One region of the Mesonia sp. K4-1 genome, then DNA from elsewhere that is predicted to be linked to it. Evidence: riboswitches for the same ligand, from Rfam matches in the RefSeq annotation. Region 1 holds a riboswitch; the other holds the start of a gene.
What was found. Region 1 has a riboswitch for thiamine pyrophosphate ahead of FT986_RS03510 (TonB-dependent receptor). Riboswitches for the same ligand answer to the same signal wherever they lie in the genome.

Region 1 (16,566 bases):
AGATGATATTTTTATTAGCGAATCTACCTTCCATTATGATGGAGGCGGTTGTTGCTAAAAATTTCATATAAAAAAGCCTTTTCAGAAATGAAAAGGCTTTTTTATATGTATTTCTAATTCTATTCTAAATTCTTCATGAAACTTCTTGTTTCAGTATTAAACAAAATTTCAATACTTGAATACAAAGACTCTCCGTTGGTAACAGATATAGTATCTATCCCTTCTTCAAAAACTCCCAAAGTTTTTCCGGTTTCATTATTCTCTTTTACTGTAACTTGAAAATTTGACAAATTAATATCCCCAGAAACTACTTCAAATTTGACACCTACAATATTATTTTCAATCTCAAAAAAAGTACCAGCTCCGATATTTGAATCTGATGCTATTCCGTCTTCTTCAACATCATGAGTTATGGTATTATCTTCCGCACTATTAATATCATCGTTTATAAAGCTTACTTCATAAACACCTTCAGTATTAGTTAACTTTGCTGTGTAATTTAAAACATACCCTACTGGGTAATCCTGTGCTTTATCATCATCAGAAGAACAGCTTAAAACTAAAAATAAGCTTAGTAAAAACAATGGTACTTTTAAAATTAATTTTTTATAGATCATTCATTAAAAATTTTTACACTCTAGAAATTTCAAGAATTTCAAAAGTCATGGTTCCGTTAGGCACTTGTATTTCGGCATTATCACCTACTTCTTTTCCTAATAAACCTTTACCAATAGGAGAATCTACAGAAATTTTACCCGACTTTAAATCGGCTTCACTTTGAGCTACCAATTTGTAAGTTACTTCCATACCATTGGTGGTATTTTTTATTTTTACCGTACTATGAATCAATACTTTTGAAGTATCTAATTGAGATTCATCAATAATTCTTGCATTAGAAACTACAGCTTCTAATTTAGATATTTTCATTTCTAGTAAACCTTGCGCTTCTTTAGCAGCATCATACTCGGCATTTTCACTCAAATCTCCCTTATCTCTAGCTTCGGCAATAGCCTGAGAAGCTTTAGGTCTTTCAATGTCTCTTAGCTGGTTTAATTCGTCTTTTAATTTTTTTAAACCCTCTGCAGTATAATAAGATACTTTACTCATAACTTCATCGTTTATATAACAAAAAGAATCCCACTCGCATGGGATTCCGATACAAACAAAGATAATAAATTTTAACAAGCTTAGCAATTATATTAAATTGCAGCCAAAAATAATTCTCATGAAAAATTTCCTTATCGGAATGTTACTAATTACTGCAACTGTAGCTTGTAGCGACGATGATACTTTAAACAATAATCCTAACTTATTAGATGTAAATGTGAACTTTCAAATTGATCTAAGTTTACCACAATACAATAGTCTCAATTTCCCTTCTAGTCCTGTGTATGTTCCTAACTATGGAAATGGCGGAGTCGTAATTATGAAAAGTGGAACCGACGCGTTTGTAGCTTATGATGCTGCTGATCCTAACCACCCTAGAAAAAATGAATGTGTAGTTATGGAAGTTGACGGTGTACAACTTTACTGTTCTTGTGAGGGAAATACATACGATTTATTTACTGGTGGAGTAGTTGAAGGAGAGGAAGAGGATTTAGAGTATCCTCTATTTAGATACCGTGTGGTCAGTAGCGGTAACGGATTATTAAATGTGAGAAATTAAAATATATTCCTTCTTTAAATTTTAAAAACCCTTGAAATTATCTTTTCAGGGGTTTTGTTTTGTTTTTAGCGTTTTATCAACTTAAGAATACTCTTACTTCGTCTACCCTCAACTTCTACAAAATAGATACCAGAGTTGAAATGAGAAATATCGTAATTAGATTTGGCTTCTTTATATTTTAAAATCTCTTTTCCGTTAACGGAAAAAACACGAACTGATTTTATTTCTTCTTTACACTCTAATTGAAAATTACTGCTTACAGGGTTAGGGTAGAGATTCACCTCTAGTTTCTCCTTCTTAGACACCGCAAGTTGTTGATTACGGTAGACAGCTTGATCTCCATTGCCATTTGTTATTGTCAATTCTATATAATTAGAAAAAGTACTAAATACGTAGATATAGGGATTAAAGCCAGGCAAACCTAAGTTTGTAAAATCATCCATAAATATTTCTTCAAAATCTATAGCATAAACTGGTACTCCTCCACAATCTAGAGGACAACTCGTATTATTAATATTAAAACTTTGATTTTGATTATAGACCAAATCAGTATCTAACGGGTAACATGGAGCATCAAATAAACAATAAGGGTAACTATTGTCAAAAGTTACTGTATAAAAATTTTGATAATCAGTAGGAGGTAAAATATCATTTCCGCTAATAACTAATTTTTCTAAATACTAAGTGTAATCTTGTAGCGGAGCTACTTGCGTAAAACTCTTAAAGCTGAACAATAAAAAAAGTATAAAAGTAATTTTCCTCATAATTATCTGGTGGTGTTAGTTTTATAAATATAAGTATAAAAAAAACGGCTTAGAAAAATCTAAACCGTTTTTTAAATTTATAAGGAAATTTTAAAGTATTTAGAATTTTAAAGTAATGCCAGCTAAAAAGTTGATAGTAGCTTGTGGATAGTAACCTGCTCCTTCTATAGTGGTTACTGTACCCGGATTTGAAAAATCGTCATCATAAGAAAAGTAGTATCCGTTAGATACATATTCTACATCAAATATATTGTTGATTAATCCTGTAAAAACAACTTCTTTAAATAAAGGTGCTTTTTTCCAAACGTACTGCACATTAAAATCATTAATAAAATAGCTTTCTAATAAAGAAGCTCTCGATTCTATATTACTCATATATTGCTCCCCAACAAATTTGCTTAGCCAATTTAGTTGTAAACCGTTTATGGGAGAATAACTTATTCTATTACCTGCTACTACTTCTGGAGAGAAAGAAATATCGGTATCACCAAAATCTTGTAACTCGCCATCAAATTGAGTATTGAAATCTCTGTTTTTATTTCGGCTTAAAGCCACATTAGGATGGATGCTCAATTTTTCTAACAATTGTACTGAAGCTTCTACCTCTATTCCTAAACGGTAACTATCTCCGCTATTTTCACGTACTGCTGCTCCTTCATCATCAATTTCTCCAGTTAAAACCAATTGATTTTTATAGTTCATAAAGTACAAATTAGCATTCACCTGAAACTTCTCTCTCTTTAAACGGTAACCTAATTCATAATCGGTTAGTTTTTCTTCTTCAGGTTGATCGGCACCATTAAAAAGAGCGTTTTCATAATCTGTTCTTGTAGGTTCGCGATGCGCAACAGCTACAGAAGCATAAAGTTGACTAGCGGTAGTTAGCTTATAATTTAATCCTACTTTAGGGTTGAAAAAAGTAAAGCTATCATCTACAGGAAGTTCAACTCCTTCTTCTAATGGTCCTTCTGTAGTATAGTTTATGGTTCTTAATTGTAAATCTCCAAAGGCTTTTAAATTTTCTATCACAGCAACTGTAGCTTTCCCATAGATATTAAAATCTGTTTTTTCGGCTACATTAAAATAGTAATCTTCATAAGGATCATTGTTTTGTGCAAAACGTGTATAAATAACTTCTCCAAAGTGATCGCCTTCGTACTTGTTAATTCCTCCTCCAAGAATAAATTCCATCTTTTCATCTTGGTAAGTTCCATTAAAGGTAACTCCGTAGAAATGATTATCCAACCAACTTCTATTTACCAAATCTGATGTGGTTATATCTTCTCCATTTGCTGTAAAATCGGATAAACCGTATTCTCCCAATACTGCATCTTCTTGGTATTCCTCGTAATAACCTCTACCATAAGTATAATGCAAACCTACATTTGAAGACCAATTTCTATCGTATTTTTGATCCCATAGCAATTGATAATGGTCTTGTTGGTAGTTATCGGTTTGATTATCGTAATATTTTACGTTTCCGTTTTCGTCGGTATATTCCCCTGCAGGGTTATATTTTCTATCTTCTTTTAATTGATCTCCATCAATCCCATACCAAGCTTGGTAGGTTCTTTCCTTTCCACCAAAAGCAAGTGCTTTTACCAAAGTGTTATTATTTACATAAGCTCCTTGTAAAAAGTAAGATTTTAGCTCAGACTCTGCACGATCTATATAACCATCACTTTTAATTAAAGAAGCTCTTCCTGCAAACTCCCAATGATTATTAAATAAACCCGTACTAAATTTAGCGGTATGTTTATGAGTATTATAAGAACCGTAACTATTAGAAACTTCCGCGTAAGCTTCTTCACTATAACGATCTGTCAAAATATTAAGACTTGCTCCAAAAGCACCAGCTCCGTTGGTCGAAGTTCCCACTCCTCGCTGTAACTGAATATTTTCTACAGAGGATGCAATATCGCCTAAATTTACCCAAAAAGATCCCTGACTTTCGGCATCGTTATAAGGAATACCATTAATGGTTACATTGGTTCTAGTTGCATCGCTTCCGCGGACACGCAAACCGGTGTAACCAACTCCGTTACCTGCATCTGTCGTAGTCACCACCGATGGTAAATAATTCATCAAAACAGGAATATCCTGACCTAAATTACGTTCTTCAATCTCTTTATTGCTTAAATTGCTAAACGTAATAGGAGAATCTGCATCTACTCTAATGGAGGATAAAAAAACTTCTTCTAAAGCCTCTTCGCTCTTGTCTAAAGTAACGTCTAAAGTTTGGTTAGAAGTAAGATTAACTTCTATAGTTTTTATGTTTCCATACGTAAAGCTAATTTCATAATTTCCTTCTTGTAAAGTGAGTTGATACTCTCCATACAAATTGGTTACAGTACCTTGACCAGTACCTACAACCTGGACATTTACATTGGGTAAAACTTCACCCTCTCGGCTTACTTTTCCCTTTAATTGATAGGATTGCTGAGCAAAACTTTGAAGACCAAGCAACAAAGCTGCCACAAATAATACATTTTTCATTCGTAATGTTTTTTTACGAATAAAAGGGGCGATTATTCTTTGGTTTTAAATTAAATAAAAAATCCTGAAGACTACGATAGTCGTTCAGGAGCGCATACAACAAAAGCCGCTAGCAAGCTTTTGCATTTCCCTTGGCAGCATTACCTGCCCAGGTTCATTGGGTATGATCTCAGCCTAAAAAGGCACCCCTTTGAGATTGGCTGCAAAACTAATGTTATTTTTTAATTTACCATAATTTTAAGTAGATTTTGAAGAAAGCATTTTACTTTTGAATATGGCAAAAAATACCAAACGTTCTATTACCTACAAAGTAGTGGTTGGCTACCTACTTCTTACCGCTTTTGCTGCAATTTCTATTTGGTTTATTTATAGCAAGGTAATCGGTTTAAATGGTGCCAATAAAATAAGTGACAATAATCAACAAAAATTGTTACTCATGAGTGAAGCCGTAACGAATGTATATTCGGCGGAAGCTATAAGTCGGGATATTATTCAAAATCAAAAACCAGAAAATTTACCTCAGTTTAATCAGCAGTTAGACACCATTTCTACTCTCATTGATAATTTAAAGCAAATTTATGAAGAGGAAGAAATTAAAAACGAATTAGACAGTCTTCAAAATTTATTGCTTTTAAAAGAGCAAAACTTGTTAGAGTTGTTAGAAGTAAGGAAAAATAACTCTAGTGAAAATTATTATGATAGGGTACTCAACAACCTTCAAAAAGTAAATTATTTATTTGAGGAAGATAATTATAACGAACTTCTTAAAGATTACAATCCAGAGGCTCGCCAAGCACTAGTAAAGTGGTTAGAATATGCAGATAAAGACAATGCAGAAACGCTTACGCAACAATCGGCAGATTCATTAATTAGCACCGTAAAAAACGTACTCAGCGAACTAGAAGTAGAAGAAAGAAAGTATCAACAAGAAGTGATTGAGAAGGAAAATGAACTTCTTAAAAATGACCAAGAACTCTCCTCTCAATTAAGAAAAATAAGATCTGAAATTGAACGAGAACAAATTCAAAAATCGGTACAGCAGGTAAATGATTCTAGAGAAGTTATAGAAGAAACCTCTACCATAATTGCAGCTTTGGGAATTGCTTGTGTGCTCACTATTTTACTTTTTGTAATTCTCATTATAAAAGACACCAACAGCAGCCAACGCTATAAAGAAGAGCTAGAGAAGAGTAACGCTTACGCGGAATTTCTACTTAAAAGGAGAAAACAAATCATGGCAGCTGTAACACACGACTTACGATCTCCCTTAAACACGATTATGGGTTATACAGACTTGCTAAAGAAAACATCCCTATCTGAAAAACAGCAATATCATCTAGATCATTTAAAAAAATCATCTACCTACATTTTACATTTGGTAAATGACTTGTTAGATCTCTCTAAGCTAGAAGCAGGTAAAATGCATATTGAAAAACTTCCCTTTCAGCCAAAAAACCTAATTGAAGACAGTATTCAAGCCACGATTCCTGCCAGTTTAAAGAAAGACCTTGTAATTCACACCACTTTAGATGAAAGCATAGAAGCCACTTTTTTAAGCGATCCTTTTAGAATACAACAAGTACTTACCAACTTGTTAGGTAATGCTTATAAATTCACAGAGAAAGGCTCTATTCATATTAAAGCATCATTAGAATCTACAACACGTAAAATAAAACAACTAAAAATAGAAATAAGTGACACGGGAATAGGTATCTCTAAAGCACAGCAAAAAGATATCTTTGAAGAATTTTCTCAAGCAGATGCTCATATTGAAAAGCAATATGGAGGTTCTGGCTTAGGATTAGCTATCACAAAAAAGATTGTAGAATTACTAAAAGGAAATATTCATTTAGAAAGTGATCTTAACAAAGGAACTTCTTTTTTTATTAAAATTCCCGTAGAAACAACTTCCCAAACTACGAACATTAATGAAGAGATTTCAATCAAAAATGCTAAAGGAAAAACCATTTTAATTATAGACGATGAACCCTCTCAACAAACCCTTACTAAAGAAGTAATATCTCAATGTGGTTTTAAGGTTCTCACTGCGAATGATGGTCAGCAAGGTTTACAAATCATTAAAAAAGAAAAAATTGATTTGGTAATTACTGATATTCAAATGCCTAAAATGAATGGATTTGAACTGATTAGAAAAATTAGAGCCCTTCCAAAATTTAAAAAATTGCCAGTTATTTCTCTGTCTGGAAAAACCGATTTACCCGACGAGGTATACCTTCAAAAAGGGTTTACGACCAATTTTATAAAACCATTCAATACCAACGAGCTCTATTTAGAAATAGCTCATATTCTTGGTTTAGAAATTGTACGAGAACAACAAAGGAAAACTGTAAGAAGGACTTCAGAAAATTATGATACCTCAGAATTACTTCGGTTTACAGATGGAGATCAAGATTCTTTAAAAATAATTTTAAGCAGTTTTATAGAAAGTTCTCAAGAAAATTTAATAGCACTAGATTATGCTTCCGCGGAAGCGAATACTCAAAGAATTGCAGCAATCGCACATAAGGTTTTACCTATGTTAAGACAGTTGAAAGCCGAAAAAGTAGCTCAATTATTTGAAAAACTAGAGCACCAACAGAAATTTGGATTAAAATCTACAGAAGTTATAGAAACGGCAAGTGAAGCAAAAATTGCGTTAGAAAAACTATTGGAAGAGATTAAAAAGAAGGTTTAAAGCTTAATATTATACTGCTTTAATTTATTATAAAGTGTTTTACGATCTACATCTAAAATCCTAGCAGCTTTACTTTTATTCCCTCCAGCTTCTTCTAAGGCATCTAGAATAAATTGTTCCTCATTTTGATTTTTAAATAACTTATAAGAAGTTGTTGTTGAAGTATGATTAACAATGTTTTCTGGCAGGTCTTTCTTTTCTATAACTTTAGTCTCCGATAGTAATACCGAGCGTTTAACACTGTTTTGTAATTCACGAAGATTTCCTGGCCAATCATAATTTTTTAAAGCTTCTAAAGCTTCCTCTGAAAAGCCTACACTTTCTTTTTGCAACTGTCGGTTGGCTTTATCTAAAAAATAATTAGCAAATAACAGCAAGTCTTCTTTTCTATGTTTGAGTGCTGGCACCTGAATAGAAAACTCATTAAGGCGATGATAAAGATCTTGTCTAAAATCTCCTAGTTCTACAGCTTTTTTTAGGTCTTCATTCGTAGCGGCTATCACCCGAATATCAACTTCTATTTCTTTACTACTCCCTACCGGTTTTATTTTTCGCTCTTGTAAAGCTCGAAGTAATTGAACTTGCAAGTCATAACTTAAATTTCCTATTTCATCTAAAAAAAGTGTTCCGTTATTTGCTGCTTCAAAATGACCGATTTTATCATTAATTGCTCCTGTAAAAGAACCTTTAACGTGCCCAAAAAATTCACTTGATGCGATTTCTTTTGGAATAGCTCCACAGTCTACTGCAATAAAAACCTCATCTTTACGTCTGCTTTTTTCGTGTATATTTTTTGCTACGTATTCTTTTCCTGTTCCGCTTTCACCAATAATTAGAACCGACATATCTGTAGGTCCAACTAACTTAATATAATCATTCAGTTTTTTAGAGGCATCACTTACCCCTGCCACATAACTACTATTAACTTCTAACTCTTCTTTTGTTTCAGGAACTGGTTTTTCTTGATCTTCAATAGATTTTAATGAAACATTTTCTGATAAAGATCCAACCGCTTTCTGAATTAAATCAAGCATCTGCTCTGGATTAATAGGCTTAGAGATATAATCAAAAGCTCCCATTTTCATGACTTCTACAGCTTTACTAACCTCAGCATAGCCTGTCATTAGAATTACTTTGGTAGCTAATTGTAATTCTTTTACCGTTTCTAATAAGATTGTCCCTTCCTTTTCGGGCAACCTAACATCGGCTAGAATCACTTGAAAAGACTCAGAGTTTATTTTCTTTATTGCCTCTTCACTGCTAGAACTAGTCGTTACTTGGTAACCTTTTTTCTTTAAAAAGGTTTCTAGCATTTTACAAAATGCCAAATCATCTTCTACAATTAAAATATGATGCACAAAAGTATTTTTTACAAATTTATTAATAAGCTTTGTAGGGACGCTCAAATTTATCATAAAAAAAGGGCCTTTTTAAAAAGGCCCTTTTCTCATCTCAATCTAAATAAATTAACTGGGGGTAGTTAACTATTTTTTCATTTTACTCATCTTCGAGCTTGGCTTAATCCATTCACCTTTTGCGTTTGCGTAGACTGTTTTTGCCTCTGCTCCCTCAGATTCTAATACTAACTTAAACTCTTTTTTCTTGTTAATATATGCCTCAGCAATATTCGCTCCTTCAAAATCTTTTTGTACAGCAGCTTTTACTGTATCTGGCACGTTACTAGTTTCAATTTTTTGAAATCCCTCTTGTACCGCTACCTCTGTTTTCACTAGAGTTTTTTCTGCTTGAGTACTTTGTGCATTCGTGTTTGCTGTTGCAAAAATCATTGCTGCTGCGGCAGCTGTCATCATTAAATTTTTCATTTTCAATAGTTTTTTGTTGTTTAATTAAATTTTTGGTTGGTTAGTTTTATTCTATATTTAGTAGTCCTCTTTTTGCATTAGCAAATACAATTTTAGGAACTTCTGTTTCCTCTAATCTTAGTATTATTTTATATTCCATTTTATCATTTACATATGCTTCTTGTACTTCAGCTTTTGTAAAATCATTTTTTACATCTTTCTTTATAGTTTCAGGTAAACTAGTTGCATTTATTTTTTTGAACTCTTCTACGCTTTCTTCCGTTGAATTTGAATTTCCATCTGCTAAAGTCTGTGCTCCAGCAGTAGTAATTGTAAAAACTCCTGCTACTAAAACTTTAATCATAAATCTTTTCATCTTCTTCTGGCGTTTTTAATAATTCGTAATCAAATTCAATTAACCTAATAGAAATATTATGCCACCAAATGGTAAATAATGCTAAAAACCTTTGAATCCCCTTTAGACCGCTACACTTAAAAAGATTTCCCAGCTGTTTTAATGAAGAAATACGAGTGTAGAAAACAAAAAAATCCACAGGTTAACTGTAGATTTTTTACACACTTTTTAGAATAATAGTTTAAATTTTAGGCTTTTGCCTATTAGCCTTTTTTTGAGCTTGCTTCTTTTTTCCCTCCAATCTTCTCAATTTAGAAGCTCTACTTGGTTTAGTTTTTTTTCGTTTTCGCGGAATTATAAGACTCTTTTCAATTAATTTAAAAAATCTAGTAATCACCAATTCCTTATTTTTATGCTGACTTCTACTGTGATCTGATGAAAGTTGAAGAATCAAATCTTTTGTAAGCTTAGAAGAAAGTTTTTGCTGGAGTCTTTCTCTTTCTTCGGCAGTAAAAAGTTGAGTATTACCTAAGTCCCAACTCAAGACTACTTTAGTACTTGTTTTATTGGCATGTTGACCACCAGGACCTCCACTGAGTACTGCTTTAAAATCTGCTTCTTTTAAAAGTTTTTCTTTAGAAAACATATTAAGTATTGGGTTGATGTGAAGGCTTTAATAAATCAACTACAGATTTTACAGGATTAAATGTTACTAAAGGAACTTCTATGAAAATGGTATTCCAATTGGCCATAGCTCCATTCCATAAACCAGGAAGTTCTAAAGCTTTTAGAGTCTTTCCATTTTTAGATTTCTCTGATATAAATCCTTTAGCAGGGTCTACAAAGTCTAGTAAATTAAACTTCTCCCCTTTATAATTTTTAACTCCGCAAACTAAATCTACGGGATTAAAATGAGAAGATTTAGATACAATTTCTTTTTGATCTTCCTTACTCATATCAATTTGAGCACTTTCTACAATTTGCAAAGATGCTTTACCTTCTATGTCATTTACCCAAAAAGGACCTCCTCCAGGCGCTCCTTCATTTTTAACCATACCGCATACACGAATAGGCTTGTTTAATAACGCTTTAGCTTCCGTAAAGTCTTCAATTTTAGCAGTTTGATGAAAACAATGAGACAGCAACTTTTGAGCATCGTTAATAGCTTCAGGTTTTTCTTTATCTAGATTTTCTAAAGTTTCAAAAACTTTTTCTTGAATTTCTAGTAAACTTCCGCCAAGGGCTTTTTTGTAATCTACAATCTCATTTAAAAATTCGTGCACACAAACATTATCTATATTTTTTATAAAGATAATATCGGCATCTACATTATTTAAATTTTCAATCAAAGCCCCATGGCCGCCTGGTCTAAATAACAATTCACCATTTTTTTCCCTAAAAGGCTGATTATCGTTATCTACTGCCAGAGTATCGGTTGTAGCCAATTGAAATGAATAATCAACAACAAAAGAGCTGTCTTTATATTTTTCTTCTATCTGTGATTGTGTCCTCTTAAATTTCTCAATATGTTTTTCGGACACTGTAAAGTGCAATTGAGCTACATTTTTATCTTTAGCATAATTTACAGCTTCTAAGAAATGCATTTCAAAAGCGGTCAAAATCTCGTCCTTATAATTATGAAATGGGATTAATCCTTTAGGGTAATTGCCATAACCCAAACTTTCTTCACTTAAAAGGGCTTTTAAAAATGCAGTTTCAAAACCTTCTAAGGTCAAATTATTTTTAAAATACTGACTGTTTATCACTTCTTCATAAAATGGCAGGTTTTTTACTTGCTGAAAAAACTTTCTAAGCTCCTTTTTATCGGTTCTCTTTACAAAATCTTCTAGAGATTCCTCATCGTGATCAAATTGCTCTAAAAAGAAAAATAGATTTTTAAACATGCGAGTTGCAGCTCCACTTGCAGGAACAAATTTCAATTTCTTTGCAAAAGAATTTTCAAATTTCTCTATCCAGTTTTTTTTCTGATCTTTCTCGAGTTTAACAATACCATTATCTATACTTGCTGGTGCTATTAAATTTTCATAAGGGATTCCTTCTACAAATTGCTTTAATTGTAGTTCTAACTGTTCTTCATTTATCCCTTTTGCTTCTATCTGCAAAAAATCTTCTTTACTCCAACTAATATCTTTCATATTCCTCTGCTAAATTTTTCTTCTTATGAAATTTCTATCCGTTCCAATCTTTTATAGATTTTGTGATAAGGCACTTTTCTATAAAGACAAGCAAATATAAATTATTTTATGATTTTCAAGTATCGCGTTTAATCTAGGTTAAAAACCTTCTCTACTTTGAATATATTTTAAATGGTAACGACTTTTTTATATAAAAGTTTTTTCCAAGAATAGAACCCAATAATGGCAACAATAATTAAGAAAATATATAAAAATGCACTAAATGTTAGTCCCTTATAAAAGTAAAGCGGAACCGAAATAATATTTCCTATCATTAAGTAAATCCAATATTCAATTTTCTTTTTAGCCATAAGCCACATACCCGAAAAAAAGAAAGCCGTAGTAATAATATCTACGTAAGAAGACCATCCTTGCCATTTATTAAACAATTCATACACCAATGTAATAAAAAGCATGGTAGCTATAAAAATGATCGCTATAATCTTATTTTCTTTTTTAGTTACTGTAGTGACAGGAGTCACGTGTGTGCCATCTGTTTTTCTAGTCCAAATATACCACCCATACACACTCATAGTAAAATAGTACACATTTATAAGCATATCCCCCAATAATCCATATACATATAGAATGTAGACATATAACAAGGTACTTATGATCCCTGTTGGGTATACTAGAATTTTATTGTTTTTAGAATATAAAACACTTAGTACTCCAAAAAAAACTCCAAACAGTTCTAAAACGATGAGATGTATATCTATCCCTTCATATTGCGAAAAAAGCCAATCAAAAATGGTACTCATTAGTAGTTTTTAATATTTTTAATCATCCATTAATTACTTTTTAAAATAAGTTTTCTTTTTTCTATTGATTAAGAATTAGCGAGATTAGTAACGCTCCTTGAAGTGACATCAACCATATTTTTCATTTGCTCTTCAAATGCAGTTCCTACCACTACCATATTGGCACCAGCCTCATAACACATTTCTATTTGAGATTCTGTTCTTAAGCCTCCTCCCACAATAATAGGAATACTCACTTCCTTTTTAACGGCTTTAATTATTTCCGGTTTAACCGAAAAAAGAGCTCCGCTTCCGGCTTCTAAATAAATGATTTTCTTTCCAGCTAACTCACTCGCCAAGCAGGTAGATACAATTTTATCTATATCTAATTGTGACATAGGACTTGTTTGACTTACCCGCTGTACAGCTGTTTCTTTTCCTCCATCGATAAGTAAATAAGCTGTAGAAATTACTTCTAACTTGCTTCCCTTAATCGCTTTCGCGGATTTAACTTGCTGACCGATTAAATATTCGGGGTTTTCTCCAGAGACTAAACTCAAAAATAGGATGGCTTGCGCTTCAGGAGTGACTTGGGTATAATCTCCAGGAAATAATACAATAGGAATTTTTGTATAAACTTTTAATGCTTTTACAATAGCCTCGCATTTACCTCTCTCTACGGTACTTCCTCCCACCAAAAGATGTGTGGTTACTGAAGGGAGGTTTTTTACTAACCTATGTACTTCATTTACTTCAACTTTATCCGGGTCAATAAGAATGGCGAAATTACGTGGTGTATCTAAGATTTCTTGATACAAAATGCCTGAAGCTAAACTCATAAGAACCAAATTTATTTGGGTAGAGCGTAAGCGCAAGTAAAACCTTCAAACTCTAAATAGTGAATGTTGAATTTCTCTTCCTTTCCTTGGTAATTTACATTTGCGGTAGTTGTCATCATATCAAAATCAAAATCTTCTACGTAGATATGGTGTAAAAATAACAATCCCGGAATACTCATATACTTATATATAGATTCTTTGGCACCCCAAACAATAGTCAGTTTTCTTATTATAGCTTCATCATTTGCTAAGGTATGGTATTCTTTAAGTGGTGTAAACTTATGAGCGATTTTCATGATTTTCTCACGCTGTTTCTCTATATCAATACCTATTGGTTTATCGCTAATGATTATTCCAGAAAACGTAAAAGAATGTGTAATTGAAATATGTTTACCATCCTTAAGGTGTGGTTTACCATTATCATCATAAAATAAATCCTCATCTACATAACCCTCCTCAGCTAACAGATGTCTAATACTCATAAAGCCTCTTCGATGGAGGTCACTTTTCATGCTATCTACTCGATTTTGGCAATGCGAAGTCAATTGGATTCCATCACAAAGCCATTCAAAACTTTCTTCTATCTTCCAAATGAGAACTTTAGTACCTTCGTCAACTGTTATTGTTTTGTAAAGAGCCATGAATTTAAGTAGATATTATGTATTTTTGTGGCATAAAATTGCTTAATAACAAATATAAGAATATGAGTACGAAAACAATAACATACACACCACATAAAGTTAAAGATATTTCTTTAGCTGCTTGGGGTAGAAAAGAAATAGAGCTTGCTGAAGCAGAAATGCCAGGATTAATGTCTTTACGTGAAGAATATAAAGATGAGCAACCTTTAAAGGGAGCTAGAATTGCTGGGTGTTTACATATGACTATACAGACTGCAGTTTTAATTGAAACGCTCACCGCTTTAGGAGCAGAAGTAACTTGGAGTTCTTGTAACATCTTCTCTACACAAGATCAAGCTGCTGCTGCCATTGCAGATAGCGGTGTTGCTGTTTATGCTTGGAAAGGGATGACAGAAGAGGAATTCGACTGGTGTATTGAACAAACATTATTTTTTGGAGAAGATCGTAAGCCATTAAATATGATTTTAGATGATGGTGGAGATTTAACCAATATGGTGTTAGACCGTTACCCGGAATTGGCAAAAGATATTAAAGGTCTTTCTGAAGAAACTACTACTGGAGTTCACCGTTTATATGAGCGAATGAAAAACGGGACGCTTCCTATGCCAGCTATTAATGTAAACGATTCTGTTACTAAATCTAAATTTGATAACAAGTATGGATGTCGTGAAAGTGCTGTAGATGCTATTCGTCGTGCTACCGATGTTATGCTTGCTGGAAAACGTGTAGTTGTTTGTGGATACGGAGATGTTGGTAAAGGAACTGCCGCTTCTTTTAAAGGAGCTGGATCTATTGTAACGGTTACCGAAATTGATCCTATTTGTGCTTTACAAGCTGCAATGGACGGATTTGAAGTTAAAAAATTAGAAACTGTTTTACCTAAAGCCGATATCGTTATTACCACTACTGGAAATAAAGACATTGTAAGAGGTGAACATTTTGAAGCGATGAAAGACAAAACCATCGTTTGTAATATTGGCCATTTTGATAATGAAATTGCTGTCGCTTGGTTAAATGACAATTTTGGTGATACTAAAGACGAAATTAAACCTCAAGTTGATAAATATACCGTTAACGGAAAAGATATTATTCTACTTGCAGAAGGAAGGTTAGTAAACCTAGGTTGTGCTACAGGTCACCCTAGTTTTGTAATGAGTAATTCATTTACCAACCAAACTCTAGCGCAAATTGAGCTTTGGAAAAATACCGATCAGTACAAAAATGAAGTTTATATGTTACCTAAACATTTAGATGAAAAGGTAGCTAAATTACACTTAGAACGTATTGGAGTAGAACTTACAGATTTATCTCAAGAACAAGCAGAATATATTGGTGTAGAAGTAAAAGGACCATTTAAACCTGAATATTACAGGTATTAAATTTCCTTAGCACTAAAAGAAAAAGCCTCTCAATATATTTGAGAGGCTTTTTTTAGTTTGAGATATAAAAAAACCCTTCAGTTATAAAACTGAAGGGTTTTTTATTTTCAGAAGAAAATACTAAGCCTCAAACGGTTCAATAGAAACGTATGATTTGTTATTTCCTTTTTTCGTAAATTTTACTAGACCGTCAACTTTAGCATGTAAAGTGTGATCTTTTCCTGCATACACATTTTCACCAGGATTGTGCGCAGTACCTCTTTGTCTTACGATGATATTTCCTGCAATGGCAGCTTGACCACCAAAAATCTTAACGCCTAAACGTTTCGATTCTGATTCTCTACCGTTTTTAGAACTACCAACTCCTTTTTTGTGAGCCATCTTATTTTAGGTTTTTCGTAAATTAATAATTAACTTAAAGCTTCAACTAGTTCTGCTTTTTTCATAGAAGAATAACCCTCTACTCCTTTATCTTTAGCCATCTCTCTTAATTCAGCAACAGTGTGCTTGTTTAAGTCTTGAGATTCATCTTTACTAGATTCGTTCTTTTTAGTAGCTTTTTTACTAGCTCCATCAAAAGAAATATCTTCAATAACGATTTCAGTTAAAGATTGACGGTGACCATTTTTTACACGGTAACCTTTACGTCTTTTCTTTTTAAATACGATTACTTTATCTCCTTTAAGGTGACGTGTAATCTTAGCTCCAACAAGAGCTCCTTTTATAGCCGGGGCGCCTAAAGTAATGTCATTTCCGTTACCAGCTAAAAGAACTTTATCGAAAGAAACTGAATCTCCTTCTTCTCCTGCTAAACGGTGAACAAAAACCTTTTGGTCTTTTGCAACTTTAAATTGCTGCCCTGCTATCTCTACAATTGCGTACATAGCGTAACTTATTAAATTTGTTTAAAACGGTTGCAAATATAAATCTATTTTTCTTAACGCACAAGTCTATTTTCCACAAAATTAGACACTAAAAATGAAAACACGATTAT
Region 2 (16,566 bases), on a different contig from region 1:
AATGAAAGCCTTCGTGAAATTGCTTGGCTTCAATCGCACGTTATTCGAGCGCCTCTCTCGAGAATTATGGGGTTAGTTTATTTTGCGAAAAATCAGAGCGAACAAGAAAAATCTAAAGAAGAAATCTTTGATATGATTGCTACTTCCGCCGAAGAGCTAGATCAGGTGATACATAAAATAATTGATAAGACTTCCAATATATACCAACAATGATGAAGCAAATTTTACTGATTGATGATGATGCTATAATAAACTATTTACATTCACACATTTTAAGATCTAAATTCCCAACGATTCCAATTATTGTTTTCGAAAACGGTTTGAAAGCATTGGAATACCTAAACAATAATGGTACATTCTCTTATCTTATTTTTCTTGACATTAATATGCCAATAATGAGCGGGTGGGAATTTTTAGAGGCGGTTTCAACTGAAAATACAGACTTAGATTTGCAAATTCATCTTGTAACTTCCTCCATAGATCCTGCTGATAAGTTAAAAGCAAAACAGTACCCCCTTGTTTTTTCTTACTTAGTTAAACCTTTAAGAGTAAAAGATCTCACGCACTTACCTCATTTATAATCTACTTTTTATTAGTCACTCAATTCATTTAATTTATTACCTTCTAATTATTAGCCTCATAGTCCTATCCTGTAATAAAATTAAAAAATTATAGTTCTCCCAAAAAAAAATAGATTATTGCCCATATTGAGAACATACACCTCAACACATAAACTTAAAGTTTTTTAAGAACGAAAGATTACATGACAAAACCTTTTTACTCTCAAGCGATTTTTTTACTTTAATTATTCGTTTGAGAGCTGAACTACTTATACAGTCGGGCTTAAAAACAACTTTTTATTTTTTAGCCATCTCTGCTTCCTTGATTTTCAATATATTTTTAGATAGGTCAACTTTTACGGAAGATGCTAGAATATAAAAATAAGACGTAGGACTTAAAACTTAGCTTTTAATGATGAAGCTAGTACATAGGACGTACGACATAAGATCCCTCTCTATCAATAAATTTGGGATATTCTTTGAAAGCTTGCGGCATCTTGCACGAGGAATTTAGATATACTTCTCTATACTATTTTTAACACTATCGGAATGATACCAACTACTGTCATGCAGAGTGGAGAGAAACGAAATGAAATATCTTTTCATTAAAAACTCAAACTCCTATTTAAACAGATTTCTCAGTCCTTCGGCCATCGAAATGACAGACAGAAAAGAACCTGTCATCTAGAACAAAACGCAGTGAAGTGAAAGATCTTTTCTTTGATTAAGGAATAACATACATAGAAGTAAAGTTTTAACTTGTGAAATAGAAATTACATTAATAATTTCCTCTTTTACTCATTCACTTTGCTATTGCTTAAGTATTCGTGAATCTTAAAAATCGATTTTCATTGTTCAAAAGGAGGAAACTCAATTGAATAAATTATTAAATTCCAAGGAGTTCCTAGATGAGGTCTTGGAATAGAATAAAGAAGTTAAAAGAATTTTATTCTTTACATAAGATCTTTTCCATCTTTCGGCCTCGAGCCAATTCGTCTACCAATTTATCTAGAAAACGCACTTGCTGTGTTAAGGGCTCTTCAATTTCTTCTATGCGATAACCACAAATCACTCCTTTGATAAGAGAAGCGTTTTCATTCAACTCAGCTTCTTGAAAGAAAGTTTTAAAAGTGACTTTACTTTCTATCAATTCTTGAACTTTTTGATCATCATAACCCGTAAGCCACTCTATAACCTGATGCAACTCTTCTATAGTTCGCCCCTTCTTTTCCACTTTGGTAATATAATGTGGGTATACCGAAGCAAAGGTCATTTTTGCAATACGTTCGTGATGTGCTGCTGTAGCTTTCATACTAATTTTTAATTAAGAGGTCGTACTATTATTTCTCATAAAATCAAATGCTCCTTTTCTAAGCTCTATTCCATACTCCAAATAAGCTTTTAAACAAGCCAAAAAATTCGCCCATCCTCCAGAGTTTTCTAAAGCCCAAGCCAGATTTTTTTCATTCAATTCTTTTCCTTTTTCATTTACCCTTACAATAGTGCTCTGATCTGCTTGCTTTTCTAACTTTATATTCACAACGGTTTCAGGATCCCATACAAAAGAAATAGTATGCGGACTTTCAGTATGGATCTCTGTAATAGGAAATTTTTCAGAAAACTCAGGAAATTTCCAAACCACTTCATTTCCCGTTTCTAATCGTCCATTACTTTCAGCTATAAAATACTTGGTCATATGGAAGGGATTCACTATTCCTTCAAAAACCTCTTCTATAGGTTTTTGAATTTGCAAAACAGCTTTAGGCTCTAGTTTCATAAATACATTTCTTTGAAGGTAAATATAAAAAAATATTAATTCTCTATGCAACTATTCTAAAAGCTCACAAAACTCTTAAAGTACTATATTCTCTAAGACAGAATTTTAAGCACATATATTATCTTTAATATTCTTATCTAGTAAAATTTCAAAAAATATTCTCTATTTGAATAGCTAATCATTACTTTTGAGTTGGCTTTAGGGGTATTCTAAAAAAAGAATTGAGACACACCCTTTGAACCTGATTCGGTTAAGACCGGCGTAGGGAAAAGTAGAAGTTATATTTCTTCACCACTTAAACAAAGGAGCTTCCTTCAGCCATTTATCAAATTTAAACTCATAAATGATGAAAGAAACTTTGTGGAATAATATTACCCAACTTCGAGAAAAATCTCCCTTGGTGCACAACATTACTAACTATGTAGTGATGAATAATACTGCAAATGCTTTATTGGCCGCGGGTGCTTCTCCTATTATGGCTCACGCTCCAAACGAGATGGAAGCCATGATGAAGATTTGTCAAGCTTTGGTAGTGAATATTGGTACGCTTGATGATTATTGGGTTACCTCTATGAAAAAAGCTGCTCAACAAGCCAATCATCTTAACAAACCCTGGGTGTTAGATCCTGTAGGCGCTGGTGCAACTCCCTATCGTGATGAGGTGTTGAGCGATTTATTAAGCTTACATCCCACCATAATTCGTGGGAATGCTTCAGAGGTTATGGCGCTTGCCAAACACAATACTACTTCTACAAAAGGAGTCGACAGTTCTGCTAAAAGTAATGAAGCCATAGCTGCAGCTCATATTTTAGTTGAAAAATATCAGGCTTGTATTTGCATTTCTGGAGCTACCGATATTATTATAAGTCGGGATAAAGAAATTCACCTCCTTAACGGAAATGAACTGATGACAAAAATTACAGGAATGGGATGTTCTGCCACAGCACTCGTAGCAGCTTTTTCTGCCATTGTTGACGATAGAGCGGAAGCCGTGACTTCTGCCATGGCCTTGCTAGGAGTTGCTGGTGAAATCGCTGCACAAGAAAGCAAGGGTCCGGGTAGTTTGCAAATGCATATTTTAGATAAGCTTTACAATTTGACGGAATCAGAATTTAACGCTACCCTAAAATTAGAAGTAAAACGTGGTTAAGTCATTTCCCTATCAACTGTATTTGGTAATTTCTGAAGAAGCTTGTGTACACAATCATTTTTTAACGGTAGCCGAACAAGCGGTTAAAGGAGGTGTAGATCTGGTTCAACTTCGAGAAAAAAATACGTCTACTCAGGCATTTCTTCAAAAAGCATTTCAGTTAAAAGAAGTTTTAGATCGGTATGATGTACCCCTCATTATCAATGATCAATTAGAAATTGCACAACAAGTAGAGGCTTATGGGATACACGTAGGCACTTCTGATATCGCACCCACGCAAATCCGTAAAAATTGGAAAAATTTACAATGTTTGGGATATTCTATCGAAGAATTACAGCAACTAGATACATTAGAGTCTAAAACAGCCGATTATTTAGGAATTAGTCCTGTTTTTAGCACTCCAACAAAAACCGACACCATTACTGAATGGGGACTAAACGGCATTCAACAGATTCGATCTATGACCGATAAACCTTTGGTCGCTATTGGAAATATGAATATTCAAAATACGTATGAAGTCATAAAAGCGGGAGCCGATTGTATTGCTGTAGTTTCGGCGATTTGCGCCTCTAGAAACCCAGCGACAGCAGCTGAACAATTAAGAAACGAAATAGAAAAGGCATGATTCAAAAAAAATACACCTACCCCTCTGTACTGACTATTGCTGGTTTTGATGCTAGTGGCGGTGCTGGCATACAAGCGGATATGAAAACCATTTCTGCGCTGGGTAGTTATGCTACCTCGGTATTAACCGCATTGCCTATACAAAACACTACGGGAGTAAAATCTATTTTTAATATTCCCGAAAAGGTGGTGGGCGAGCAAATAGACTGTATTTTCGAAGATATTCTTCCTGATGCTATAAAAATAGGAATGGTACACACCCCAAAATTGGTAGAGGTCATCGCTGAAAAAATAAGTCGGTTTCCTCATATTCCCTTGGTGTTTGATCCGGTTATGGTGGCGACTAGCGGAGATCATTTAATTGAAGAAGAAACCATTCAAAGCATTATTACCAAGTTATTTCCGCTTGCCGATGTTATTACTCCTAACTTGGATGAAGCCGGGATATTGGCCAATATGAGCATTGAAACGGTAGAGGAAATGCATATCGCAGGAAAAAAAATTATGCAGCTTGGTTGCAAATCGGTTCTTCTTAAAGGCGGGCATTTAAAAAGCGAGAAACTCACTTCCCTTTATTTTTCGCCTAACGGAACAGTAGAAAGTTTTGAGTTTCCAAAATATAATACCCACAATACACACGGATCGGGTTGTACACTTTCTTCGGCTATTGCTACTTACCTATCCCAAGGAAAAACATTATTAGATGCCGTAAGCTTAGGTCAAGAGTACATACATGAAGCTATTTATAATGGTAGAGATGTAGCAATTGGAAATGGTAACGGACCCGTAAATCACTTTTTTAACCCCAAAAAACTCATTAAAAATGAAATGGACCGATAAAACTTGGACCCAAATTGTACCTATTTACCAGAAAATTATTAAGATGCCCTTTATTGAAGAACTTCAGAAAGGAACGCTTCCGCTAGAAAAATTTCAATTCTATATGGGGCAAGATTCCTTTTACTTAGAAAACTTTGCTCGCAGTTTGGCGCTAATTGGAGCAAGAGCACATCGTGTATCACATGCATTAGATTTTATTCGGTTTGCAGAAGGAGCCATTGTAGTAGAAAAAGCTTTGCATGATTCCTATTTTCAAGAATTTGGTCTCAATCAACGAGGAAGCATTGAACCTACTACTCATCATTACATCAATTTCTTAAAAAGCACTTCAGCTTTAGATCAAGTAGAAGTAGCCATGGCTGCTGTACTACCTTGCTTTTGGATTTACCAAGAAGTAGGTGATTATATTTATCAAAACCAGTTGAAGGAAAATAATCCCTATCAAAAATGGATCGACACGTATGCCGGTGAAGAATTTGAAACTTTAGTGTTTAAAGCAAAAGAAATTTGTGATTTGGTCGCAGAAAATTGCACCGAAACTCAACAACAAAATATGATGAATGCATTTGTTGCTGCCAGTAGATTAGAATTTATGTTTTGGGATAGCGCTTATCGATTAAAGCATTGGGAAGTATAAAAAATGGGAAGCAAATTTTGCTTCCCATTCCCTTGATAATTACTTATTAATTTTTTCGGTTATTTCTAAAGCACGTTTTACTTGAGCAGCAATCGCTTGCCTTTGCTTATCATTGAGGTCACTTCCTCCTACAACACTAAAACCATATGGATTTCCGCCGGTTTCAAAAACTACAGGATCGGCATAGCCCGGCGCTGCGATTAGAGCTCCCCAATGCATCATGGTTTTGTACAAGGAAAGCAACGTACTTTCCTGACCACCCTGAGGATTGGCAGCACTCGTCATCCCCGTTACTACTTTATTCACTAATTTCCCATTTTGCCAGAGTCCGCCGGTAGAATCGATCAAACTTTTAAATTGTGAAGGAGCATCGCCATAGCGTGTTGGATAACTAAAAATAATCGCATCTGCCCAATCTAAATCATCTACTGTAGCGGTTTCAATTTCTTTAGTTTTCTTGTAATGATTATACCAATCTTCATTTTGTTTCATTACTCCTTCGGGAACGGTTTCTTCCACTCTTTTAAAACGAATTTGTTTAACTCCTAAATCCTTAGCTGCACTTTCTGCTTGTCGAGCTAAGTTATAATTGGTACCAGTTGAACTATAATATATGATTGCTAGTTTTAAATTTTCCATAGTTTTTTATCTTGAAGATACTATAAATCAATCAACTCAACCTAAAACGAATGATAAAATTTTTATAAATATTTGGAATGCAATTCAGCTTGAACAAGCAAATATCTTTATAAAAATATGGCCAAGCTGATAAAATTTCACTTCTTGTTTTCTTGCTTAATTTGTATTTTTAGCCAAAATAAGAATTATGAAAATATACACCAAAACAGGCGATAAAGGTACCACAGCACTTTTTGGCGGAACCAGAGTCCCTAAACACCATATCCGCATAGAAAGCTATGGCACCGTAGATGAGCTTAATTCCTACATCGGACTTATTAAAGATCAAGAAATCAACTCCAACTTAAAAGCACAATTAAAAAAAATCCAAGACAATCTTTTTACACTTGGTGCAGAATTAGCCACCGACCCAGAAAAAGCACAGCTAAAAAACGGTAAAGAGCGTCTCAATATTGTAAAGGTAAAAGAAGCCGAAATACAATTTTTAGAAGATCAAATAGATCTTATGAATAATGAGTTACCACAAATGACGCACTTTATACTTCCAGGTGGTCACACCACCGTGTCATATTGTCACATCGCGCGTTGTGTTTGCCGTAGAGCCGAACGTTTAGCCACAGCCTTACAAGAAATGGAGCCTTTTGAGGCTTACATCTTACAGTACCTCAACCGACTATCTGACTACCTATTTGTACTGGCACGGAAGTTGTCTAAAGATTTACAAGCAGAAGAAGTAAAATGGATTCCTACAAAAGAGGTTTAAACCATTTCCTTTTTGAAAATTATAAGTTAAAAAAAATAAGTTCTTAATATTAATGTTGAAATAATAAATTTTTTTCTTGGCTTTTACAATTAAAAATTTATTTTTGCAAAAATTAAACACAAGTATCAGATGTATTGGACATTAGAATTAGCATCCTATTTAAGTGATGCTCCTTGGCCGGCAACGAAAGATGAATTAATCGATTATGCAATTAGAACGGGCGCTCCACTAGAAGTAGTAGAGAACTTACAATCTATAGAAGATGAAGGTGATTCTTACGATTCTATCGAGGAGATTTGGCCAGACTATCCTACAGATGAAGATTACCTTTGGAACGAGGATGAATATTAAAATATATACGCAAAAATATCAATTAAAAAGTCTCATTTAGAGGCTTTTTTTTTGCGTAACTTTGAAACATAAATAAATCAAAAACAAATTATGGGTTTTTTAGACTCCGTATTAAAAGTATTTGTTGGTGACAAGTCAGAAAAAGACGTCAAAGCCATTCAACCTATAGTAAACCAAATTAAAGCTTTAGAAGCAGAATTTGAAAAACTATCTCTAGATGAATTAAGGGCAAAAACCACAGCTTTTAAACAAAAAATTGCCGATGCTACCGAAAGCATCAACCAAGAAATTTCTACCCTAAAACAAGAAGCCGAATCTTCTACTGATATTACCAGAAAAGAAGATATATACGCACAAATAGATAGCTTAGAGAAAAACGCTTACGAAGCCTCTGAAGCTATACTTAACGAAATTCTTCCCGAAGCCTTTGCTACCGTTAAAGAAACAGCTAAACGTTTTTTCCATAACGAAACCTTGGAGGTTACCGCTAACGAATATGACCGAGAGCTTTCTGCGACTAAAGAATACGTAAGTCTACAAGACGATAAAGCGCTATGGGCTAATACTTGGGATGCTGCAGGAAAGCAAGTAAAATGGGATATGATTCACTATGACGTGCAGCTTATTGGGGGTATTGCGATGCACCAAGGTAAGATTGCCGAAATGCATACTGGGGAAGGAAAAACCTTAGTAGCGACCCTACCTATGTACCTAAACGCCCTAACAGGTAGAGGTGTACACTTGGTAACGGTTAATGATTATTTAGCTAAACGTGATAGTGCTTGGATGGCTCCTTTGTTTCAATTTCACGGTATCTCTATAGACTGTATTGATTACCACAGACCTAATTCTGAAGCCAGAAGAAAAGCCTATAATGCTGACATTACTTACGGTACTAATAATGAATTTGGTTTTGATTATTTAAGAGATAACATGAGCCACTCTCCTAATGATTTGGTTCAACGCCCTCATAATTACGCTATTGTCGACGAGGTCGATTCTGTATTGATTGATGATGCTCGTACGCCTTTAATTATTTCGGGACCTGTTCCTAAAGGAGATGTGCACGAATTTGATGTATTAAAGCCTCAAATCTCTAAAATTGTTGATGTACAACGTAAATATTTAGTGGGTGTTCTTGCGGAAGCGAAAAAATTAATCGCTTCAGGAGATGTTAAAGAAGGAGGATTCTTATTACTACGCGTTTACCGCGGATTGCCTAAAAACAAAGCTTTAATCAAGTTTTTAAGTGAAGACGGTATTAAGCAATTGCTTCAAAAAACAGAGAATCACTATATGCAAGATAATAACCGCGAAATGCCAAAAGTTGACGCGGAATTGTATTTTGTAATTGAAGAAAAAAACAATCAAATAGATCTTACCGATAAAGGGGTGGAATTTCTTTCAGGAAAAGAAGATCCAGACTTTTTTGTCATGCCAGAGATTGGTATGGAGGTTTCTAAGATTGAAAAGTTAAACCTTTCTAAGGAAGAAGAAGTTGAAAAGAAAGAAGAGCTTTTCCGCGATTACAGCGTAAAAAGTGAACGTATCCATACGCTTAGACAATTATTAAAAGCTTATACCCTATTCGAAAACAATACCGAATATGTGGTCATGGATAATAAAGTAAAAATTGTAGATGAGCAAACCGGTCGTATTATGGACGGGCGCCGCTACAGTGATGGGTTACACCAAGCTATTGAAGCTAAGGAAAATGTAAAGATTGAAGATGCGACGCAAACCTTTGCTACGGTAACACTTCAAAATTACTTTAGAATGTACGGTAAACTTTCAGGAATGACAGGTACCGCAGTAACAGAAGCTGGAGAATTCTGGGAAATTTATGAATTAGATGTGGTAGAGATCCCTACCAATCGCCCAATTGCTAGGTTTGATAGAGAAGATTTGGTTTACAAAACCAAGAGAGAAAAATACAATGCGGTAATTGAAGAGGTTACCAAACTTTCTCAAGCTGGAAGACCTGTATTAATTGGTACGACTTCGGTAGAAATTTCTGAATTATTAAGTAGAATGCTTAAATTAAGAAATGTACCACATAATGTCTTGAATGCAAAACTGCATAAAAAAGAGGCCGATATTGTTGAAGAAGCTGGTAAATCTGGTATTGTAACTATTGCTACCAACATGGCAGGTCGTGGTACCGATATTAAATTAAGTAAAGAAGTAAAAGAAGCAGGAGGTTTAGCCATTATAGGTACAGAACGTCACGACTCTAGACGTGTAGATAGACAGTTAAGAGGTCGTGCTGGTCGTCAAGGAGATCCAGGAAGCTCTCAGTTTTATGTTTCTTTAGAAGATAATTTAATGCGTCTATTTGGTTCTGAACGTATCGCCAAGTTGATGGATAGAATGGGACTTGAAGAAGGAGAAGTGATTCAACACGGAATGATTTCAAAATCGATTGAAAGAGCGCAGAAAAAAGTAGAAGAAAATAACTTTGGTGTCCGTAAGCGTTTATTAGAATATGATGATGTTATGAACGCTCAACGTGAGGTCATTTACAAACGTCGTTACCATGCGCTATTTGGAGAACGTCTTCGTGTAGATTTAGCGAATATGATTTTCGATATTTCGGAGTCTATTACAGAAAGCAATAAAAATGCAGCTGATTTTAAAAACTTTGAATTTGAATTGATTCGTTATTTCTCTATGGATTCTCCTGTAGATGAAAAAGAATTTGAAAAACTTAAAATTCAAGAATTAGCAGGAAAAGTATACAAAGCTGCTTATGCTAATTATGAAGAACGCATGACGCGTAATGCTGAAATGGCTTTCCCAGTAATTAAGCAAGTTTACGAACAGCAAGGAAACAAGTTTGAACGTATTGGAGTTCCTTTCTCTGACGGACAAAAAACACTTCAGGTTACTACGAACCTAGAAAAGGCCTACGAAACTGAAGGGAAGCAACTTGTTAATGACTTTGAAAAGAATATTACGTTAGCTATTATTGATGATGCTTGGAAAACTCACTTAAGAAAAATGGATGAGTTAAAGCAAAGTGTTCAGTTGGCAGTTCACGAACAAAAAGATCCTTTATTAATTTATAAGTTTGAAGCTTTTGAGTTGTTTAAAGGCATGTTGGATGAAGTGAATAAAGAAGTGATCTCATTCTTATTTAAAGGTGAAATTCCGCAGCAGCAAACACAAATTCAAGAAGCTAGAGAAGAAAAGCCTAAAGAAAGACTAGAAACCAGTAAAGAAGATATTCCTAATATGGATGAAAGAGCAGCACAAAGTAGAGCTGCAGGAGAACAGGCTAGTCAGCAACAACCTGTTACCGAAACCATTGTTAGAGATCAGCCTAAAATTGGTAGAAACGATAAAGTGACGATTAAAAATGTAAGATCGGGTGAAAGCAAATCTGTTAAATACAAACAAGCTATTCCCCTTATCGAAAAAGGAGAATGGGTACTTACCGATGCTTAATCCTCAATTTTTATTTAAGGTTTAAAAAAATCCCAATCGAAATGATTGGGATTTTCTTATTTTTGAGGCTTAATCTTATTATCGCATGAAAAATTTTAAAACTGAGATCAAGTGGGCTATTATTTTTAGTATAGTTACTTTATTATGGATGTTTCTTGAAAAAAATGTAGGCCTTCACGGTCAGCACATTTCGCAACATGCGATTTACACGAATTTGATTGCCATCCCTTATATTATTATTTTTTACTTAGCGATAAGAGAGAAAAAACAAGAATACTACCAAGGCATTATGAGTTGGCAACAAGGCTTAATTTCTGGAGGGATTATGTCGGTTTTAATTGCTTTATTAGCCCCGCTTGTCCAGTATATTGTTTCTACAATCATTACTCCCGATTATTTTAATAATGTGATCGCCTATGTGGTCGATCAAGAACGTATGACCGAAAAAGCGGCTAGAAACTACTTTAACCTAAAATCGTATATGATTCAATCTGCTTTTGGAGCTTTAGCGATGGGAATTGTTACCGCTGCAATTGTTTCTCTATTTTTAAAAACCAAAAAGAAATAAGGCCTAAGGTAATTTTAAAAGTAAATTAGGATTAGGGCAGTTTTCTGTATAAAAAGCTAGGTCTTTAACAGCGCAAACTCCTGGGTAATCTCCTCTATTTCCTTCCAAATCTCGTATGATCTGAAAATGTAGATGCGGAGCATAATCACCATTAACGCTAGCCTCTCCCAAATATCCTATAACACTTCCTTTTTCTAAAACGTCTCCAGTTTGTATTCCGTCAAGGGAACTTAAAGTTAAATGCCCATATAAAGTATAAAACGTATGTGCCTCTAATGAATGTTCTATAATTATGGTTGGTCCATAATCTCCATGATTTTGGTTGTTTTTAAAACTATGTATTTTTCCGTTTAACGGAAGTAAAACTGGCGTATTTGCAGGACACCAAATGTCTATCCCTAGATGAATATTTCTACTATTTTCCTTATCGGAAGTAAAATAAGTGCTTCTCGCATATAAGTTACGTTCCTCTAAATACCCTCCATAAGCCACTTTTTTATCGGAGCTGATTAAGTACTGTGTGAGGTAATCTTGAAAAACTTTAGAAGAGCTCGTATCTACTTCTTTTAAAGCGGATTGATGAATAGACAAATCGACCGCTATATAATCCGCTAAGGTGTTATGATCAACTATTGGAGTAAAGTCTGGCGTAAGCGAATTCAGGTAAGCGTTGAAATTCATAAGTTCTAAGGTTGCTATAAATAAAAATAGTCTTGTCTAAAAGACAAAACTATTTTTATAAAGTACCTTTACCAAACTTCTTAGCAGAAAAATTTTAGGTTATACAGCAATTGGCACTTTTACTTAATCACCAAGTCACTAAACTTAGCGTTAATCATGATATTACTATCGGTGTTTCTAGATTTATGATAACCATTAATCAGTTGATTTCCGTAGCTATCCATTTTCTTTGTTGTTAATTGATTCGGAATTCTTATATCACTTCTAGAGCCATTGTAAGTAAAGTTAAAGGAAGATTTAGGCAGACTCAAAACCAAATCGCTGTTCTCTAAACTAATATCTAATTGAGCAAAATCATCACTTACATTTTTAATATTTAATTCTCCAAAAGACCCTGAGATAATTCCTGTCTCCTCAATGGTTCCTATATTAACATCACTCCCATTAGAAGCAATTTTAATACTCTTAGCTTTATTAATCTGACTTTCTTTAACGTAGTTCATTTGTATACTTCCGTGTTCCCAACGTTCTATTTTAAGTGGAGAATAAGCGATATTCAGCTTATTATCTTTTCCTAATATCCCTTGAGCTTTAAAATTAGCGTGAGAAACCGAAGCATTTAAATGAGAAACATCGTCTTGTAAATCTACATCCCCATAACGAATGTCCATACGCAATACCGCTTCTTTAGGCATTTTAATAACAATGGTTCTTCTTATACTATTGTTATCTGCCATAGATTTAGGTCGAATCATATTTCCGCTGGAGTAGGTTACGGTGGTAGATTTATTTCCGTTAGGATGAACTACGACTTGCTTTTTTAGGTTTCCTCCATTTTCGTCAAACTGTTGTGCCCAAGCTTCCATTCTCGCACCATATTGCTCTCCCCATTTCTCCATTTCTTTACCAAAATTCTCTCCCCACTTTTCTATAGCAGCTCCGTGAGTTTTTTCAAAATTATTCATTCGAGCTTCTAATTGTTTGGACCATACTTCTGCATTCTGTTCAAAGTTTTTCCCCCACTCTTCCATAGCTTTTTCAAAATCTTTTCCAAAACTCTTCTCCACTTGAGCTTCATATTTTTCAATATAATCTTCCCCTTCATTTTGATAGGCTTCATAATCAAATTTTAAACCGCTCATACTTTCATAAAAACGTGCTGGCAACTTTACATCTCCCATTTTCTCTAACATAGGCCCTACTAAATTAACCATTAAAGGTTCGATCAATTCACTATTTAAGCCTTTTAAACTAGCCATAGGCATAGATTGTGGATGATTTCTTAACCCTGGACCAAAATTAGGAATAGGCCCTCGTGAAATGACTGAAACTCCATTACTATTCCCCAATACTTGAATCTTCCATTCTTTGGCAATTTGTTCTACTTCTTCTTTAGAAAGCTCATCGGCTTCTACATAAGCTTCTACATCTATCGTATTTCGATTCCAAGTCTCTACCACTACGTTGGTATGTTTGGTATCTAATTTTACGGTAGATTCATTATCCACTTTGTAGGACTCTGTGAGCTTGTCTACTTTTTCTTGTGCCACAGCACCATATCCTAAGAACACAAAACTTAAGGTTCCTAAAATGATTTTTAATTTATTGTTCATCATTGCTTTTTTTAAATGTTCACTCCTTGTATACTCTCTCGAGAAGCTTGCTTAATTTCACTTAATTTACTTTTAAGTTTAAATAGCAACTCCAATCTTAATTCTAAGTTGTTGATGAGAGAATTGACAGAGGTTTCGTTAATACCTGATTCGTCAATTTCTTCATTGAGACGCGTATACTCCTTATCTAATCCTTCTAGCTGCAGCATAAAAGAATCGATAAGCTCTTTATTATCATCGGTAATTGTAAGTTGTGCTAATTCTGCATTAATATTAGCCAAGTAATAATCTTCTACTTTTTTAAACTGTGGAGAGACATCACTTAAATAGATAGGAGTAGCTTCCACACTTTGTGTAGGAGTCTGGGTGACCATAGGTACCACCGGACTCGTTGTTATAAGCTGATTCTTCAAAAAGAAACCTGTTGCTAACACCACCACAAGAACTGCTGCTATTTTCATCCATAAATGAGAATTACTACTCTTCTCTTCTGGTAATTCTTCTGCTAAAAGATTTAAAAATCTCTTTTCGTGTCCCTGTGGCAACGTAGGTCTTTGGGCAGAATATTTTTCTTGATTCATTAACTCTCTAAGATCCTGTGCCATTATATAAATGTTTTAATTTTTGTTGTAATTTTTTCTTTCCTCTATGTACCAGCGTTCTTGATGAAACCGAAGTAATTCCTAAGATTTCTGAAATTTCATCGTGATCATATCCTTCTATTAAAAACAGCATCATAGGATATTTGTAACGTTCTGGTAATTCTTCAATTTCACTTTTCACCTGATCGATGGTGATATCGTCATTAATATTCCAATTATTGTCTTCTTCTACCGTCCCCAAGGTTTGCTCGTTGATCGCCGTAAAATTCATTTTTTTAGCTTTTAGCATATCAATACTTTTATTGATCACGATACGCTTAAGCCAAGCGCCAAAAGTCACCTCTCCTGTAAACTGATGCAGTTTGACAAAAGCCTGTATAAAAGACTCTTGCATGGCTTCTTCGGCTTCAAAAGAATTTTTTAAAAACCTAAAAGCGACGTAATACATGGCATCACAATACTTATTATAGAGCTTCATTTGCGCTTTTCTGTCGTTTTTCCGACAAGCTTCTATGAGTTCAGTTTGTAACAAAATATTCTGGTTAGTTGCTATTCATTTATAAAGACGAAACTTAATTCTTTTTGTTGCAATTGTGCTGAATAATTTTATCTTTAAAATAAAAAAATGTCGAAAAAGTTTAGATACGCCATTACCTTCTTCATCGTTTTAATACTAGGTGGAACTATTGGTTTTTACATTATGAAGAACCAAACCAAATCTTTAAGTCCAGAGGAAACCATTACCTATAGACACGACAATCTTAAAGTGAATGTTTTTTATAACCGTCCTTATAAAAAGGAAAGAGAGATTTTTGGAAACCTTGTTCCTTATAATAAAGTATGGCGAACTGGAGCGAATGAAGCGACCACTTTTAAGGTGAATCAAGATATTATGGTTGATGGATCTTTGTTGGAAGCAGGAGAATATACCTTGTGGACCATCCCTAATAAAGATTCTTGGAAAGTGATCTTTAATAAAAAAATGTACGCTTGGGGTATTGATCTCACAACTGAAGATGCTGCCCGAGATCCCGAATATGACGCATTAACTATAGAAGTGCCTGCTCGTGAGAAATTAAATGTGACCGAACAGTTTACCATCTATTTTGACCGACAACAAGAAATGCACATGCTTTTTTTAACTTGGGATAAAACTTTTATAGCCATTCCTTTTAACAAGTCGAGGGGTATAGATACCACTACCGAAGTATAAATACCATAACTTAGTGAAATAAAAAAGCCCAAGATTTAATATCTTGGGCTTTTGCTTGAATGTAAACTTTACTACTCTTCTAAAAGTAAGTTAAGCGTTACATCAATATTATCTCTAGTTGCTCTAGAAAACGGACAAACTTCGTGTGCTTTATTCACCAAATCCTCTCCTGTTTCCACATCTACTCCAGGAATGTAAGAATCTAAAATAACAGCCAATTGATAGTTTCCTTTCTCGGTTTTTCCAATACTTACCGATGCCGTTACACTAAAATCTCCCATATCAACCCCTTCTTTTTCTGCGATAGATTGTAGAGCACTACCATAACAAGCAGAGTATGCCGATGCAAAAAATTGCTCTGGATTGGTTCCTTCTCCACCATCACCTCCCATATCTTTTGGGACACTCAAGTTCATATCTATTTTTCCATCATCCGTTTTAACGCTTCCAGAACGTCCACCTTCAGCAGTTGCTTTTGCGGTATAAAAAGTTTTCATTTTATTCTATTTTTATCAGTTAATTTATAATTTCAAGATAGAAAGGAATCGTACGCTTTTCAAAAATGAATTCATAAATTTGTCCTAAATATTTCTTCCTATGGCAGCAGCTAAAAATAAATCCGCTTTAAGCGAAAATGAAAGTCCGTCTACTCCAAACAGCATCGGGCAAAAAAGTGCTGAAAAAATTAAAGCTTTACGGAAGAAAAAACTAGATATTGATCAGTTATTACAAGACATCCTTAACGGAAATAAAACCGCACTAAGCAGAGGAATCACTTTAGTAGAAAGTAAGAATGTAAAACATAACGATCAAGTCAATACACTTATCGAAGGCTGCTTACCACACGCCAACCAATCGGTACGTATTGGAATTACAGGTGTTCCTGGCGTAGGAAAAAGTACATTTATTGAAGCTTTTGGCAATTACCTCATCGAAAAACACGGTAAAAAAGTAGCCGTACTTGCCGTAGATCCTACCAGTAGCGTTTCTCACGGAAGTATTTTGGGTGACAAAACCCGTATGGAAGAATTGGTAAAACAAGAAGATGCTTTTATACGACCGACTGCCTCTGGTGATTCTTTAGGTGGAGTCGCACAAAAA

Region 2: linked by a shared signal. The riboswitch ahead of thiM (hydroxyethylthiazole kinase) and the one ahead of FT986_RS03510 (TonB-dependent receptor) in region 1 are both predicted to bind thiamine pyrophosphate.

The regions. Positions count from the first base shown of each region.
Region 1 is NZ_VRLS01000012.1:485,998-502,563, reverse strand. Features, by position in the region: gene arsM (arsenosugar biosynthesis arsenite methyltransferase ArsM) at 1-58, shown strand, start outside; gene FT986_RS03530 (hypothetical protein) at 120-617, opposite strand; gene greA (transcription elongation factor GreA) at 631-1,107, opposite strand; gene FT986_RS03520 (hypothetical protein) at 1,226-1,666, shown strand; gene FT986_RS03515 (T9SS type A sorting domain-containing protein) at 1,732-2,211, opposite strand; gene FT986_RS03510 (TonB-dependent receptor) at 2,530-4,926, opposite strand; TPP riboswitch at 5,036-5,126, opposite strand; gene FT986_RS03505 (response regulator) at 5,201-7,621, shown strand; gene FT986_RS03500 (sigma-54 dependent transcriptional regulator) at 7,618-9,036, opposite strand; gene FT986_RS03495 (hypothetical protein) at 9,106-9,444, opposite strand; gene FT986_RS03490 (hypothetical protein) at 9,491-9,799, opposite strand; gene arfB (alternative ribosome rescue aminoacyl-tRNA hydrolase ArfB) at 10,020-10,424, opposite strand; gene FT986_RS03480 (DUF4301 family protein) at 10,426-11,934, opposite strand; gene pnuC (nicotinamide riboside transporter PnuC) at 12,102-12,734, opposite strand; gene FT986_RS03470 (geranylgeranylglyceryl/heptaprenylglyceryl phosphate synthase) at 12,803-13,552, opposite strand; gene FT986_RS03465 (4'-phosphopantetheinyl transferase superfamily protein) at 13,564-14,193, opposite strand; gene ahcY (adenosylhomocysteinase) at 14,256-15,572, shown strand; gene rpmA (50S ribosomal protein L27) at 15,693-15,953, opposite strand; gene rplU (50S ribosomal protein L21) at 15,983-16,456, opposite strand; gene FT986_RS03445 (DUF4199 domain-containing protein) at 16,563-16,566, opposite strand, start outside.
Region 2 is NZ_VRLS01000019.1:970-17,535, reverse strand. Features, by position in the region: gene FT986_RS04185 (PAS domain-containing protein) at 1-213, shown strand, start outside; gene FT986_RS04180 (response regulator) at 210-581, shown strand; gene FT986_RS04175 (DUF2200 domain-containing protein) at 1,507-1,872, opposite strand; gene FT986_RS04170 (SRPBCC domain-containing protein) at 1,885-2,337, opposite strand; TPP riboswitch at 2,528-2,622, shown strand; gene thiM (hydroxyethylthiazole kinase) at 2,684-3,487, shown strand; gene thiE (thiamine phosphate synthase) at 3,480-4,112, shown strand; gene thiD (bifunctional hydroxymethylpyrimidine kinase/phosphomethylpyrimidine kinase) at 4,109-4,951, shown strand; gene tenA (thiaminase II) at 4,935-5,588, shown strand; gene wrbA (NAD(P)H:quinone oxidoreductase type IV) at 5,628-6,227, opposite strand; gene FT986_RS04140 (cob(I)yrinic acid a,c-diamide adenosyltransferase) at 6,415-6,990, shown strand; gene FT986_RS04135 (DUF2795 domain-containing protein) at 7,120-7,341, shown strand; gene secA (preprotein translocase subunit SecA) at 7,432-10,788, shown strand; gene FT986_RS04125 (DUF4199 domain-containing protein) at 10,874-11,356, shown strand; gene FT986_RS04120 (peptidoglycan DD-metalloendopeptidase family protein) at 11,360-12,037, opposite strand; gene FT986_RS04115 (hypothetical protein) at 12,157-13,650, opposite strand; gene FT986_RS04110 (hypothetical protein) at 13,662-14,255, opposite strand; gene FT986_RS04105 (RNA polymerase sigma factor) at 14,239-14,784, opposite strand; gene FT986_RS04100 (DUF2911 domain-containing protein) at 14,878-15,465, shown strand; gene FT986_RS04095 (organic hydroperoxide resistance protein) at 15,537-15,962, opposite strand; gene meaB (methylmalonyl Co-A mutase-associated GTPase MeaB) at 16,063-16,566, shown strand, end outside.